Regions from separate parts of the Paenibacillus sp. S29 genome, predicted to be linked through region 3. Evidence: riboswitches for the same ligand, from Rfam matches in the RefSeq annotation. Region 3 holds a riboswitch; each other region holds the start of a gene.
The links. A riboswitch is a leader RNA that binds a small molecule or an ion and turns the genes downstream of it on or off. The one in region 3 is predicted to bind cobalamin.
Positions count from the first base shown of each region.

Region 1: linked by a shared signal. The riboswitch ahead of ACL9RM_RS17985 (ABC transporter substrate-binding protein) and the one ahead of metE (5-methyltetrahydropteroyltriglutamate--homocysteine S-methyltransferase) in region 3 are both predicted to bind cobalamin.
Region 2: linked by a shared signal. The riboswitch ahead of ACL9RM_RS01030 (ABC transporter substrate-binding protein) and the one ahead of metE (5-methyltetrahydropteroyltriglutamate--homocysteine S-methyltransferase) in region 3 are both predicted to bind cobalamin.

Region 1 is NZ_JBMOUI010000010.1:175,170-180,613, reverse strand. It holds gene cobD (threonine-phosphate decarboxylase CobD) at 1-637, shown strand, start outside; gene cbiB (adenosylcobinamide-phosphate synthase CbiB) at 627-1,598, shown strand; gene ACL9RM_RS17990 (histidine phosphatase family protein) at 1,643-2,401, shown strand; cobalamin riboswitch at 2,524-2,717, shown strand; gene ACL9RM_RS17985 (ABC transporter substrate-binding protein) at 2,926-3,933, shown strand; gene ACL9RM_RS17980 (FecCD family ABC transporter permease) at 3,930-4,976, shown strand; gene ACL9RM_RS17975 (ABC transporter ATP-binding protein) at 4,973-5,444, shown strand, end outside.
Region 2 is NZ_JBMOUI010000001.1:217,535-222,978, forward strand. It holds gene ACL9RM_RS01020 (hypothetical protein) at 16-699, opposite strand; gene ACL9RM_RS01025 (hypothetical protein) at 1,244-1,558, opposite strand; cobalamin riboswitch at 1,922-2,125, shown strand; gene ACL9RM_RS01030 (ABC transporter substrate-binding protein) at 2,343-3,923, shown strand; gene nikB (nickel ABC transporter permease) at 3,939-4,868, shown strand; gene ACL9RM_RS01040 (ABC transporter permease) at 4,883-5,444, shown strand, end outside.
Region 3 is NZ_JBMOUI010000001.1:423,880-429,323, forward strand. It holds gene ACL9RM_RS01950 (DUF6985 domain-containing protein) at 56-568, shown strand; gene metE (5-methyltetrahydropteroyltriglutamate--homocysteine S-methyltransferase) at 657-2,975, opposite strand; cobalamin riboswitch at 3,137-3,332, opposite strand; gene nrdG (anaerobic ribonucleoside-triphosphate reductase activating protein) at 3,515-4,012, opposite strand; gene ACL9RM_RS01965 (anaerobic ribonucleoside triphosphate reductase) at 4,009-5,444, opposite strand, start outside.

The DNA.
Region 1 (5,444 bases), on a different contig from region 3:
TCCAAATGGCGTGCAATATAGTGAGCAGGAGCTGTGCGAGCTGGCAGAGGCGGCTGGCACAACGGGTACCGTGCTGGTGGTGGATGAAGCATTCATTGATTTTATTCCGCTGGAACGGCGAATCTCACTGCTGCCTGTGCTGGATCGCTATCCTCATGTGATTTTAATCCGATCAATGACCAAATTTTATGCCATTCCTGGCTTGCGATTGGGCTATGCGATTGCTCATCCGGACTATATCCGGCGAATGACGGCCAAACAGGTGACCTGGAGTGTGAATGGATTGGCGTTGCTGGCTGGGGAGGCGTGTTTGAGAAGTGGGCAAGCATATGAGCGCCAAACACAGGAGCTGATTGCTGCGGAGCGCAACCGCCTGTTGACCGCCTTGGCGGAATGGGGCTGCGGTGTCGTTCCCGGTGAAGCCAATTACGTGCTGGCAAGGGCGCCGGGTACGTGGAGCGCATCGGCTATTCAGCAGGCGCTTGGACAACGCGGAATTCTTATACGTAGCTGTGCTATGTATCCGGGACTGACGACGAGCCATTTTCGCATTGCGGTCAAGGATGCAGAAGCCAACGACAGGCTGCTGTCTGTATTGGGTGAAGTGCTGGAGGAGGAGCAGCGGCGTGACAGTTAGCTTGATTATCCTGGCAGCCTACCTTTTGGACAGGCTGATCGGTGATCCGAGGTGGTTGCCGCATCCAGTCATCGGTATGGGACATGCCATTTCAGCATTGGAAAAAGCGATTCGTCGCCAGTTCCGCAGTGACCGAGGACTAAAACGTGCGGGTATACTGCTTCCACTTATTGTGGCGGGAGGCTCCTTTGCGCTCGCCTGGGCGCTGTTGCACTTGCTTGCCTGGATTCATCCGTGGTTGTCTGTCGGCGCAGAAATGGTGCTGATTGCGACCACGATTGCTTCCAAAGGACTAAAGGATGCAGGAATGGCCGTATACCGAGCGTTGCAGGCGGATGATCTGGCAGCGGCACGGCGGGAGCTGGGCATGATTGTCGGGCGGGATACGCAACAGCTTGATGAGCCTGAGATTGTACGTGGTACGGTTGAAACGGTCGCTGAAAATATCGTGGACGCGATTATTTCCCCGCTTTTTTATGCCCTGATCGGAGGAGCACCCTTGGCGCTGGCTTATCGTGCTGTGAATACGCTCGATTCCATGGTTGGCTATAAAAATGAAAAGTATCTGCATTTAGGCTGGGCTTCAGCACGTCTGGATGATGTGGCTAACTACATTCCGGCACGCCTGACAGCGGCAATGCTTGTGGTAGCGGCGTGGATGTACAAGCGAGATGCTGCTAGAAGCTGGCGCACAGTCAAGCGAGACGCTCGTCTGCACCCAAGCCCGAACAGTGGCTTCCCGGAATCAGCTGTTGCTGGAGCACTGGGGATTCGTCTTGGAGGCTATAATGTGTATCATGGCGTGCGCTCCTTTCGTGCATACATGGGCGATTGGATACGACCGCTAGAATCGAAAGATATACGGCATACAATCCAGCTGATGTTCGCCGTGTCCAGTATGTTTGTAGGATTGTGTTTGTTAGGAGCCGCAGGTTGTTTTGCCTTGGGATGGGTGCAGTGAGGGTGAGGCGTGACACACTGAATAATGATCGAGCAGGAAGTGACATGATCTTGAAACAAGATATAGCAGCGAAAAGGACAGTAGAATACGCACAAAATCCGAACTCACAGGAGGATAAGGTGCCGGATTATGCTAAAGAAGATCTGCATTGGGACATGGAACTCGTGTTAGTTCGTCACGGCACAACCTTATGGAATAAGGAACATCGATATCTGGGACACTCCGACTTAGGTTTGCTACCGGGAGCAGAACAGGAATTAAAGCCTTTGCAAGAAGAATTGCAGGGGCAGTCCTTTGCTCGAATCTATTGCAGCGATTTAATGCGATGTCGCCAGACCTTGCAGATCATTGTGCCGGAATCAGAATTGACGTCTGGAGGTTCCCTATCTATTATGTCTCCTACGATGGAACCACGTCTGCGAGAGCTTCATTTTGGCGAGTGGGATGGAAAAACGTATGACATGCTCAAGGATGTATCGTTGTATCGCGCTTGGATTGATGAGCCGCAACGGATAACCCCTCCTGGAGGAGAGTCTTGGACAGATTTTGTGAATCGTTTGCGGAAATTTCTTGACTCTCTGTATGAATGGCGTGTTGCTATGGAAGTTCAACGCATGGATTTGACTGCTGGGCCGCTCTCTGTTTTGGTCGTTACGCATGGTGGCGTAATTCGTCAGTTAGCTTGTATGCTGATACCGGGCCATGATTTTTGGAGTCTGAATCCGAAGCCGGGAGAAGCATTTAGGATTCAATTGAGGCTGGCGGGACCGCACAATTACATAGCGGAAATGCTCCCTCGTTAGGTTAGACACCAGTGGATAAAGAGGCTGTTTGGGTTGTAAGCCGCCTCATTTTAACCTATAATCATCAAGTAAAAGAACGGCTTGACTACCACTACATCAAATATCCAGCAGACGAGGTCGGCGCAGTGTGATGAAACTATGGTTTCCCTTGCCTGCGCTGTTAAAAGGGAAGTCGGTGTAAGTCCGGCGCGGTCCCGCCACTGTAAATGGAAACATGCCCGTTAGTCCTGCTTTATGTGCTACTAAGCATATGAAGGAATTTCAGGACATGGATCTTACCATAAGTCAGGATACCTGCCCGTCCGCCTGTCACCATAATCCTTCGAGGAAAGGATGACGTGTTCGCAGTGACTGTCCGTGCGGAAAGAAGCTGCCGCCTGCGCACGATCTGCGCTAACGTGACCCCTGTGTCCTGATATAAGGATGCGGGGGTTTTTTGATAGGAAAAGAAGGCTGGATTTAGAAGATATCTGATGATGCTCAAGTAACGCTCTTAACGATTTTTTTATGAAGGGGTGCAAATCATGGTAGGAAAAAAAATAAAGGTTTGGACAACAGGTCTATTGGTTCTGATTTTGGCAGTTGTGCTGAGTGCATGTGGCGCTAATGGAAAAAATGCAGAAAATAAAGAGAATCAGACTTCTGCACAGCAGCCAGGAAAGACCGTAACCGCACAAGAGCCTCCGGGCAAAACAGTTTACCCACTCACAGTTAAAGATGCAACAGGACAGGAATTTACATTCAAAAAAGCGCCGGATAAAATCGTTTCCGTCTCCCCGGCAGAAACCGAGGCGCTGTTCGCCATCGGGCTGGATAAGGAAATAGTTGGCGTCTCCGACTACTCTGATTACCCGGAAGCAGCTACGAAAAAGCCTAAAGTGGGCGGTATTATGAAACCGAACGAAGAGGCGATCATTGCTGCTAACCCGGGAGTCGTTTTTGCAGGGATATCACTTAGTGAACAGGCTACGACCAAGCTGCGCGACATGGGAATTATGATTTTTAAAACGGAACCGAAGACAGTTGAAGATGTCATAGCTAACATCGAATTGTATGGAAAAATCACCGATCATCAGAAAGAAGCGAGAGCGGTGACTGACAAGATGAGAGCAGATGTAGCGGAAGTGAAAGAAGGAGTTAAAAATATCGGTAAAGGGCAGAAGCTGCGGGTATACGTCGAGTTTTCACCAGGCTGGACAGTTGGTAAAGGCGAGTTTATGGACGAGCTGATTACGTTGGCGGGCGGCGAAAATGTAGGTGCCACGCAGAAGGGGTGGTACCAAATTAGTGAGGAAAATATTATTGCTGCGAACCCTGACGTGATTTTGTACAGCAAAAGTGTCAAGGACGACAAAACTGGTCAAACACTCGGCGAAATCATTAAAGCTCGCAGTGGATGGGATCAAATATCGGCTGTTCGCCACAACCGGGTGTTTGCCGTGGATGATAATTTGATCAGTCGTCCGGGTCCACGCGTAACGGAAGGTCTCAAGGAAGTAGCCAAGGGCGTGTATCCTGAAATTTTCAAATGAACCGTAAACTGATCGGCTTTGGAGGGACAGGTCTTGTCCTGCTGTTGCTGACGCTGCTGCTCTGTCTTGGTATCGGCTCGGCCAAGCTTCCGGTCAGCCAGATCACGGGCATTCTGGTTAACCACCTTCCGTGGTTAGGCGATACGTTTACACCGGATTGGAATACATCCTCAGAGCAGATTATTTTGAAGGTCCGATTGCCACGAGTGTTACTGGGAATGTTGGTAGGAGCAGCGCTGGCGCTGGCGGGAGCCGGATTTCAGGGTGTGCTGCGTAATCCTTTGGCTGATCCGTATACACTGGGGGTATCCTCGGGGGCTTCGGTAGGAGCGGCAGTACTGATCTATTGGGGCCTTCAATTTTCATTTGTTGGCATATGGACGCTGCCGCTAGTGGCATTTACGACCGGAATGCTGACGCTGTGGATGGTGCTGACGTTGGCACGGGAAGGTGGGAAAATTCCGACACAAAGTCTCATTTTGTCGGGTGTGGTGATGCAATCCTTTCTGGGAGCGGTTGTTTCCTTTCTGACAGCCATGTCGAAGGAGACGGTCAATGAAATATTGTACTGGACGATGGGAAGTCTTAGCCTGCGCGGTTGGTCATATGCAGGAATCCTTTTACCTTATGTGGTCATAGGACTGGTATTTCTATGGAATCGGGCACGTGTGCTGAATATTTTGGCTTTGGGTGAACGTCAGGCGGCTCACATGGGAGTTCATGTAGATGCGACGAAGCTATCTGTTCTGATCATTTCCACGCTGCTGACAGCTGCCGCTGTCTCGGTATGTGGAGTGATTGGCTTTGTGGGACTTGTTGTACCGCATATCATTCGTCTGGTGACAGGCCCTGATTACCGGATGATTGTTCCATTATCTGCGCTCGGTGGAGCTATTTTTATGGCTTGGGCAGATACGGCGGCTCGCACGTTGTTAGCCCCCACGGAAATTCCTCTGGGCGTGATGACGGCCTTTGTTGGGGCACCGTTCTTCGCATATCTCCTGTATCGTAACAAGAAGCTGCGCAGGGGGGGACTGCTGTGACAGAACAAAGTGAATCACAGAAGGTGCGTGATCGGGCATTAGAGGTAGCGGGTCTGACACGTGCCTATGGAGAGTTCCATGCGTTAAAGAATATAAGCTGGAGCGTCGACGAAGGAACTTGGTGGGGGATTATTGGTCCGAACGGCAGTGGAAAATCGACCTTGCTGCATCTGCTTTCGGGTGTAGATCAGCCAACTTCAGGAAACGTTCATATCTATGGCAAAAAGGTCGGTAGCTACAGCAGAAAAGAGCTTTCCCGACTCATAGCCGTACTCCAACAGGAAGGGCTTCCTCCGGTGGGATACACCGTCAGGGAAGTCGTAGAAATGGGACGTTTTCCTCATCAGGACTGGTTAGGCAGGGAAAAGGGTGTTGATGTGGAGGCGATCACAGATCGCGTGCTGGAGCAATTAGGTCTTACCACGTTGGCGGACAGAGCATTGGACCGCTTGAGTGGGGGACAGCGAC
Region 2 (5,444 bases), 210 kb from region 3:
ATTTATTTGATATGATTAGTGCTTTTCTACTCTGAAAGCAATTCCCACAGGCTTGTCTACTCTCACATAACCTATGAAAGGATCACCTATGAATGGAGCTGGCCAATACATTCCTAATCTATGTTTTTCATATCGTGGAAAAGCACTAATGACCCATCTTTCTCCTTTAGGAACATTGATTGAATATTCATCATCTAGGCCAATATCAGCTTCTATACCAAAACCCAATGTGCCTTCTATAGCTTTAACACCACCTGTTATTGCTCCTTCCGCTTTCACTTTAATATTAGTTTTCACTGTAATTTTTGCAGCAGCAGGCCCAGTATATGTACTTACACGAATTGCATTGTTTGTATCAACCCAATAACCTAGATTTTCATGGGTTTTAACAATAGGAGTCACCCCAATGGATTGGGTACTAATTCTATCATTATTACCTTTTTCTTGATTTAAATTGTCGTAATTGACATAATAGTAATAAACATCATCGTTAACACTACTAGGATCGATATATTTGTAGACTTGTCCTTCCTTGGCCTTTATTTCATCTGTCGGTTCCCATTTTCCGGCTTCTGATTGTATTGTCGATGACAATGGATTCGGCGCATCATTTGCAGAAGCAATGGCTCCATATGGTAATAATATTGCTGTCAATGCTGCAATTATTGCTGTTTTAGTCATGACTTTGAATGGTTTCATAGTATTAAAATTCTCCTCTTCGAAAAATATTATTGGGGGCTAAGAAATGAGTAAATTTGAAAAAAATCTGTTTAAGTATTTGTCTTACGGTTTTTTGGTAGGAATATATTATTCCTTTATTCAAGGACCAACGACGACAACTTCTTCGCTTAACGGCTCATTGCAACTTTACACAGTGTCCGCATCTACTTTTATTTTCAGAACATTATCAACCTCATTTCTACTAAGTCTCCTCTCTGGAGTCGTGTATACAATTGTTTTTTTATCCATAAGAAGGAATAAGTAAATATTACCTGTAAATTTTATGTTTGTAAATAATTTTATTTAATGGATAAAATTTAAAATAAGATAGAAGAGAGCCGTATTGATCGCAACGGTCCTTTTATTAACTGACGGTTTAATAGCAAGTGCCTCCCCGTTTGGTTGTTCGTACAAAACTCTTTAGCTCCACAACTTTTCGAGCGTAAAAGCAAGCCGTCGCTTCGTCCTGGTTTACAGTACGACGCTGTGAACGACCTGCAAGATCCCTCGCTTAGCTCACTTACTAGCTAAAAAATAACTTGACTGCTAGGCACCTAAACGGCACGCTGACATGGCTTGTCAGGAAATGGTCAGTTAACAAATTAGGCCCCCGGCTAATCACCGGAGGCTTTTCAAACTCATTCTCTAAATCACTAAGGAATGTTTTACGGGTAAATTCTCTAATAGTTAAATTTGTCTCAAAGGCTGTCTGAGAAGAATCAACAATATAGTTCTTTTGTTTGGTAGCTGCCCCCAATGCTGTTATCCTTATAATAGAAATTCCACAAGGTTTGCTCACTAAATTTCCGATCAACTCTTTGGTTTTGTCGCTTTTCAAATTTTTTTCTTCCTCAATTTTTTGGAGAAGGAATAACCAACTGCTTTTTCAGGCATTTGATATAATGTATCTTTTTTAATAGCTTGTACAAATTGATGCAATCTCGCTGCTAAATTTTCGTTTATGCTTCTCTTTTAGATTCATTAAGTAGTCTGGTACAGTTTTCGGGACATCATGAGGGAGACGGAATGCCCGTCATTTCGTGCACGCAATGAATAGCCATTACCTTCATTCTCGCCATATCATTCAAATTTGAATTATTATACAGCATTTATTGACAAGCCTGTGACAACAAAATAAGATCGTAATGGAAAGAAATAAAGGAAGAAAACAGGTGTGAGCCGGACGACTCTATGTACGGGGTTTTGTTGAGACCATGTGGATAGTTGTTGAGCGTGTTCACTTAAAAGGGAAGTTCGGTTGATTCCGACACGGGCCCGCCACTGTATACAGGCATCAGCAGGATACTGCTGGAGCTTTCAGAACAGCCACTGGAACTGTGAAGAACCGGGAAGGCCTGAAAGATACGCTTGGAGTCAGGAGACCTGCCTGTTTTGACATCACTGTCAGACCCACGGGATGCTGGGGAGGTGGTTAGGCGTGCTGCATACGGAATGTCTGAAACCGATCTGATCCCTTCTATGTTTTTGGAGTTGGCTTCGAGGTGTGTTTTGACATTTTATAATGAAAGCATTTCTGACTGCTGATCAAGTGGTCCGGAATGCTTTTTTCGCGTTTTGCGTTAGGTTTATATGATTTTACAAGATAGAGGGGGATTCATCGAATGATTAGCAATCGTAGCAGGCGCTCATGGTTGATATGTACAGGGGTGATGCTGTTACTGGCAGTTATGGCTCTTTCGGGATGTACTAGCAATAAGACGTCGAATAGCTCCGGCAAAGATGAGAACGCGTCAGCACAACAAACAGCGACAGGTAAAAAGCTGGTAATGGCGTATACATGGAAACCGTCAGGTGTTGACCCGCACGGAGATAATAGCTGGGATGTGATGCGATCCGGTGCAGGTGAGACACTGGTACGTTTGAATGAAAAGCTGGAGCCTGTGGCTTGGCTGGCAAAGGAGTGGAAGCAGGATAGTCCTACAGTTTGGACGTTCAGCTTGCAGGATAAAGTCACTTTTCATAATGGAAAGAGTATGGATGCAGCAAGTGTAAAAGCATCTTTGCTACGCTCTATCGAGAAAAGCCATCTGGCGAAGGATTTACTGAATGTGAAGTCCATTGATGTAAGCGGCCCGCTGGCCTTAAAGATCACGACAAACCAGCCGAATGCGGCGTTGGTGTCCAATCTAGCTGATCCATCGACGATTGTACTGGATGTGGCATCGATGAAAGATGAGCAGAGTTACCCAGCGATGACAGGCGCCTTTAAAATCAAAGCGTTCAACAAGGACCAATCCTTGATCGTAGAGCGTTATGACGGATATTGGGGCGAGAAGGCACGATTGGCTGAAGCGACGATGAAGTTCATTACGGACGGGAATTCGCGCCTGATGGCGCTGCAATCCGGCGAGGTGGATGTAGCGACGGATATTCCGGTTGATAACGCAGAGGTACTGAAAAAGAACGACAAGCTACAGGTGCTGTCGGCTCCCTCCTTGCGCACCCATATGCTCGTGTATAATATGGAATCCCCAGTATTCAAGGATGCGGCGAACCGTAAGGTGGTGGACAGCCTGATTCCACGCACATCGATTGTGAGCGCCGTCATGAGGGGCTTCGGTACGGAAGCAAGCAGTCCGTTCCCGAGCATTCTTCCCTTCGGTAAAGTTGAGCGTAAAGCGCTGGACGGAACGGCGGATCAGCTGTTAACGAAGGATGGCTGGCAGAAGGACGCCCAAGGGACATGGACTAAGCAAGGCAAGCCGTTCGAGGTTACGCTGCTGACTTTTCCTCAGCGTCCGGAGCTCTCTGTTATGGCTGAGGTCATCCAAAGCCAATTGCTGAAAGAGGGAATCCAGGTCAAGATTCACAAGGTGGAAAATATCGACGAGGCGTTGACCAAAAACGATTGGGATTTTGCTATGTACAGTATGCTTACTGCTCATACAGGAGAGCCACAATATTTTATGGATATGTTTTATTCTTCGAAAAGCGAAGCCAATGTAAGCCGTTATAGTTCCAAACCGCTGCAGAGTATTCTTAACAGCTTGAAGCTGGCGAAGGATACAGCGCAGCGTAATGCTGTGACACTACAAGCGCTGGATATCATCAATACGGATTTGCCACAGTCGTTCATTGTGCATCCTGACAATGTGTTTGGTGTGAAAAAAGGGGTGGAGGGTTTTACACCCCATCCGATCGAGTATTACTACATTACAGCGCAATCCGATATTGCGGAATAACGAGCGGCGTATCCTATGATTCGTTTTATACTGGAACGTGTGGCGCAGCTGCTCATCATTGTATTCGTTGTATCCACGCTGACTTTTGTACTGATGCGGCTGGCTCCTGGAGACCCTGCTACCATTTTGCTCACCGCGCATAATGTCCCTGCCTCTGAGGAGGCGTTGACGACGCTACGGCAGGAACTAGGCTTAAACGAACCGTTTCATATTCAATATGTGAACTGGCTGCGGGATGTGTTCACAGGGCATTGGGGCACCTCGTATGTATCCAAGGAATCCGTGCTAGCCGAACTGTGGAACAGACTGCCTGCTACTGTGGAGCTAGCTGCTGCGGGCTTTGCCGTCATGACGGTGCTTACGCTGGGGTTGGGGCTGGCTGCCTCGCTAAAAATTAGCGGCCCATTGGATCGTCTGGGCAGGCTGTTCGCCCTGCTGGGATCGTCGATCCCCTCTTTTTGGCTTGGGTTTCTGTTGATCTATCTATTCTCCGTTCGCTTGGGCTGGCTCCCATCCATGGGAAGGGAGGATTGGACACATTTAGTGCTCCCAGCGCTGACTCTTGGCGCAGGTTTGGGAGCTGTGCAAGCACGTGTACTGCGCGCTCAAATGCTGGAGCTGGGTGACCGGAATTTTGTGAAAGCAGCGAAGGCTCGAGGCTTTTCCCGTATGCATATCCTCTTTTTTGAGATATTTAAGCATGCGGTTCTGCCTATAATTACACTGCTAGGTACCAATCTATCATTTATGCTGGCAGGTAATGTCATCGTAGAGACCATTTTTTCATGGCCGGGGTTGGGCAAGTATTTTATAGATGCAATTACACAGCGAGATTATCCGGTGATTCAGGGGTATGTTATTTTCGCCGTATTTTTAATTGTAGGAGTTCAGTGTTTGGTGGATGTGGTCCAGACGGCGATAGATCCGAGGCTGCGTTTGCGTTAAGGGGGAAGCTGAAAATGAAAAAGATACGGCTTTCCTTTCAAGGGAGCTTGCTGGCAGGAGGCGTACTGTTTGGTCTGATCGTGCTGCTTGGGTTATTAGCTCCATGGGTCGCTCCTCATGATCCGCTTCAAGTGGATCTTTTGAACCGTCTGGCACCACCCAGTCGGAAATATCCTTTCGGTACGGATCATCTGGGTCGGGATGTGCTGTCAAGGCTAATTTACGGGATTCGGATGAGCGTGCTAATCGCATGTGCAATTACTGTAGCTACGCTGTGTTTCAGTCTGCCTATAGGGTTACTCATTGGTTATGTGCGCGGACGCGTGGATCAGCTGGTTATGCGTGGAATCGACGGCGTACTGGCTTTTCCTGATATTATTTTAACGGTGGCAATTGTGGGCATTTTGGGTCCAGGTTTTGTTAACATGACCCTTGCGATTATTGCGGTACGGTGGGCGGGCTATGTCCGGTATATCCGTAGTCTGGTTCAAAAAGCCTGTCAGGAGGACTACGTTCGATATGCCCGTTTATCCGGCAATTCACACGTACGTATACTGAGCCGTTATGTATTGCCAC
Region 3 (5,444 bases):
TTAAAGATTACTTTTTATGAAGAGGTGGTAAAGGGTGCATTGGAAACACTGGTATATGGAACTGGAACAGGATGATGAGTCTTGGGATGTATCTGAGGAGATTGTTCTGCGTGGTGTAGTACATGTTAATTTTTGCGGGCAGCCCTCGGAAGTAGAAGTCGAATTTATCGTGGGAGCCGACTCCGAAGAACAGGCACAGACTATAGAAGAACCTACACAGTTGCAAAAAAAGACATGGGAGCAGTATATGGAATATTCGTCAACTATTCATCCTCAAGTGTTGGAGTCCATACACTATCATTATGCTGGCATAGTGGAAAAGTACCGGAATGCTTACAGTACATTGGGAGAGGACCCAGATGAATATGCGCCTTATGTGGAGCGGCCGGAACAATTGTTGGATCGAATACAGCTTATGTCTATACTGATTTCCGACTCATCGGCAAAGGATGAACTGTATTTGAATTTTAGTTGCTCCTGGGATCGAGAACATGGCTTAGGCGTACATATGAAGCAGATGAAAATGGAGCATATTCAAGGCGTATATACATTATATGATCTAGAATAAATCCCCCTTCCTGGCTTTTAGCAAAAAGGGCCGGAAAGGGGAATAGGATAAGGCGAAAATGATGGCGCGATTGGATACGATAAAAAAATTAGTTGGATACAGCCAATGCAGCCCGGGCTGCTTGAGCCGCTTGTACCATTTGTCGCAAGGCGGCGACAGATTCCTCTTTGGTGCGGGTTTTCAGACCACAATCCGGATTAACCCAGAACAAATCTGATGGCAGTACGCGCAGGGCACGCTGGATCATGCTTAGCATTTCAGATACATCGGGGATGCGCGGGCTGTGGATATCGTACACGCCCAGACCGATGCCTTTGTCGTATACCTGATCTTCAAAGCTGACAATCAGTTCTCCGTGGCTTCGCGAGGTTTCAATAGATATAACGTCGGCATCCATATCGAAGATGGACTGAATCATATGCTGAAATTCGGAATAGCACATATGCGTATGGATTTGGGTGGCTGGCTCAACGGTGGCCGTGGTCACAAGGAAGGCTTGAACCGCCCAATCCAGATAGGCTTGCTGCTGTTCTTTTTTCAGCGGAAGCCCTTCACGAATTGCAGGCTCATCGACCTGGATCATGCCGATGCCCGCTTGTTCCAGTGCCTCTACCTCTGCCCGTAATGCCAGAGCCAACTGTAAAGCGACTTGACTACGTGGAATGTCATTACGTTCGAAAGACCAGTTCAAAATGGTCACAGGACCCGTAAGCATTCCCTTAACAGGCTTGGAAGTTAACGATTGGGCGAATGCCGTTTCTTCCACGGTCATGGGCTGATCGAAGGAAACGTCTCCGTATATAATCGGCGGTTTGACACAACGGGAGCCGTAGGACTGCACCCATCCGTTTTGCGTAAAAGCAAAGCCATTCAGCTTTTCGCCAAAAAATTCAACCATGTCGGTCCGCTCAAATTCCCCATGTACAAGCACATCAATGCCAATGTCCTCTTGGATATCAATCCATTCCTTAATTTGCTGTTGGATGAACGTTCGATATTGCTTGGCAGACCATTCTCCTTTGCGATAGTGCAGGCGGGCCTTGCGGATCTCGGCGGTTTGCGGGAAGCTACCAATGGTCGTCGTAGGCAGTGGAGGCAACTTCAGCTTATTTTGCTGAATCTCACGACGCTCGGCGAAAGGAACGCTGCGTGACAGAGGCTCTTTGGCCAACAGGTCGGCCAGATCGGCAGTTGTCTGTACGCGTGCCGCTGAACTGTTGAAACGGGCTACCGCATCTGCACTTTGTCCAAGCTTGGTGAGTGCGGATGGATCGTGTTTGCCAAGTGCAGCCGTCAGGATGGCGATTTCCTCTAGCTTTTCATCAGCAAAGGCCAGCGCTTGCACCAGCTCCTTGTCCAGCTTGTGCTCTGCCTCCAGGCTGACTGGCACATGCAGCAGACTGCATGATGGCTGTACGATAAGCTGCTCGGCAGTGGTCTGTTCTGCTAACTGACCCAGCAGAGCAGCTACAGCGTTCAGGTCGCTGCGCCATATATTGCGTCCGTCAATGACACCAGCGCCCAGCGTTTTTCCTTTAGGGAAGCCATGCTGCAATATATGCTGAAGATTTTCGCCATCATCATACACAAAATCAAGACCCAGCCCCTGTACCGGAAGTGCGGACAGACGCTCATAATGATCTAGGCTGCCAAAGTAGGTTTGCAGCATTATATTTAAGGAGGGCGCAGCCTGGTTCAAAGCTTCATAGACTTCCTGAATAATGTCCAGATCCTCTGCTGGGAATGAGGTAGTCAGGACAGGTTCATCGATTTGGACCCACTGAACACCTTCTGCTGCTAGCTCAGACAGGACACGGGTGTATAAAGGCAGGAAGGTTCTTATAATAGAGGCAAGCCCCTTACGATCATAGCCTTTGGAAAGGGTAACGAATGAATAGGGGCCGATGAGGACCGGTTTCCCATCAATACCTAGTTCTTGTTTTGCCTCACGATAAGCCTGTAAAGGTTTATTTTCAGTGAACACCGGAACTGCGTTCGCCAATTCAGGAACGATGTAGTGATAATTGGTATTCATCCATTTGGTCATTTCACTAGCGGTTGCTCCCTTCTGTCCACGAGCGATCCCGAAATACACGGACAGAGGAACCGGACCCGCGGGACGATAGTTGAACCGTTCGGGTACCAGACCGAACATCACAGATGTATCCAGCATGTGATCGTAATAGGAGAAGTCTCCGACAGGAATGCAATCAATCCCCTTGTCGCGCTGCTTGCTCAGATGCTCCAACCGTAATCTTTTCATCTCCGTCTGCAGTTCGCTTTCGTTAATGCTACCGTTCCAGAAGCGTTCCAGTGCTTTCTTCCATTCCCGATTTTCGCCGATACGCGGATATCCCAGATTACTGCTAATTAAGCCGGACAATTCAGGCCATTCAATAATGGACATGTACTTTTCCTCCTAGTGGGTAGCTGTTTTATTTTTACGTACCAAAAAAGGCATTCTTCCCCCCAAGGTTAAAAATAAGTAGGGGAAAGAATGCCTCCGTGATTAAAAAATCAAAAATACGGCGACTGCTCTTAACACCTCCCTATCTTCCGTAGGTACTTGCGATGTTGTTAAAATAGGCAGGTCTCCTGACTTACGGATCATGACGCTCAGCATTCCTTCCCGGTCTGTGGACCAGTGGATATATGAACAGCTGAAAGTTCCCCGTTTACAGTGGCGGGACCGTGCCGGATTTGCACCGGCTTCCCTTTTAAGCCTGATCTGAATAGAACAGACACCTATCTCCAAGCTATGCGGTTAAGGTATGACGAATAATTATGCACTCGTATACTTGTTCACCATCATAAGTGAAACTTACAGGATGCGCAATAGAAACTCCAATGGAATCTGTTAGCTATATGAAAAAAAGACAAGCTTACCCATGATGGGGGCTTGTCTTAGATTAGATATAGCATCTTGCTTGCTGGGTAAGCATCGCCTTATGTCAATGAAACGGTATAACCTGCCTGAATGCTGGCTTTTACATCTACCAGACGCTGGTTGCGACTGCCCCGGAAGGGAAGGGTCAGGTCCTTTTGCTGTTCTACAAAACGACCGTCCACAATCACATCGCACAAAAGCGCCAGTTCCTGTCGCTCCTGATCTGTGAGTAGATCTTCATAGACAAAGCCAGTGTAAGCCCACACGGTTCGGTCGGGACAGGCTTCGCGGAAGTCACGCACAAATTGCGAGCATTCTGCTGCTGAGAAAAACGGGTCTCCCCCGCAGAGAGTCAGTCCATCCAACAACGGATTTTCCATGATGTCACGAATGACCTCCTGTTGTCGTTGGGGGGTGAATGGCTCGCCTGCACGGAAGCTCCATGACTCTGGATTAAAGCATCCAGGACAGGCATGACGGCAACCGCTAATGAACACAACGGTGCGCAGGCCGTATCCTTCGTTCAGAGATTCCGGAATGTAGCCACACAAATTCACTTATGTTTCACCCGGTCTCGAACTTCTGCCTGTTTTGCGGCATTAAAGCGAACGGTATAATCTCCTGTCAGATATCCGGTTACCCGACGTAAGCGCTGAAAGTGTGTGTGCTCCTCATCTGTGCCACATTGGGGGCAGCTTGTCCCGATAATCCCTTCATAACCACATTCCGTACAACGATCCACCGGATGGTTGATGGAGAAATAGCCGATGTTCTGATGCAGCGCATACTGAACAATTTTAAGAAACGCATCCGGGTTATTCCGCGCATTACCGTCCAGCTCAATGTATGAAATCGCACCAGCGTTGCATAGGTTATGGAACGGAGCTTCCAAGCTGATTTTACGAGCAGCCGGGAGCGTGTAATACACGGGAATATGAAAAGAATTGGTGTAATATTCTCGATCATTTACCTCAGGAATAATCCCGAAATCACGTTGATCCAGCAATGTGAACTTGCCCGACAGACCTTCGGCAGGCGTAGCGAACAATGTAATATTTAAATTGTGATATTCACTCATTCGATCGCAATACACGCGCATGGAAGTGATGATTCGCTGTGCCTCGCGGTATACAAAATCATCCTCCCCGTGGTGTTTCCCGTATAGTGCCTTCATGCACTCAGCCAGCCCGATGAACCCAATCGAAAGCGTACCGTGTTTTAGTACGCCTCCCACCTTATCATCTGGTGCCAGTTGTTCTCCACCTTCCCATACCCCTTCGCGCATCATAAAGTCTGAGGCTTTGGCCGGTTGGCTGGTCTGGATTTGATAGCGATGAATTAGGCCATCTACCGCAATGCGCATAACTTCTTCTAGTCTCGCATCAAAGCGATCACGGTCAGGTGTCAGGCGTTTGCCTGTGCAAATACCATATTCAATGCCAAGCCGCACCAGATTAATGGTATTAAAGGAGAGGTTCCCCTTGCCACTCTGCCGGTTTCTACCGAAACGGTCAGAAATGGTGCGGGTACGGCAACCCATTGTCGCTATAATGGTATCTGGATCATCAGCACGGTAAAAAGGCAGGTTGAAGGTGGCATCCACATTCACAAAATTAGGATACATCCGTCTGCTAGAGCATTCTACCGCCCGTAAGAACAAATCATAATTGATGTCGCCTTCTGCCTGGTTGATTCCCTCTTTACATTGGAAAATATGTTGTGGAAAAATAGGAGTTTCCCCGCTGCCCAAGCCGCGAATAGTGGCCTCCAGCAGCGATTGAGTAACAAGCCGTCCCTCAGCAGACGTGCACATTCCGTAATTCAGTGAAGTGAATGGAATCTGTCCCCCCGCCCGACTGCTCATGGTGTTCAGGTTATGAATGAGCGATTCAGCAGCCTGCCGGGTTTCCGTCTCCGTTTCTTCGCGTGCGAATGCGTATGAACGAGGGCAGACTTCTTGCAAATGGGGATTGGCCATATGTAGTTCGT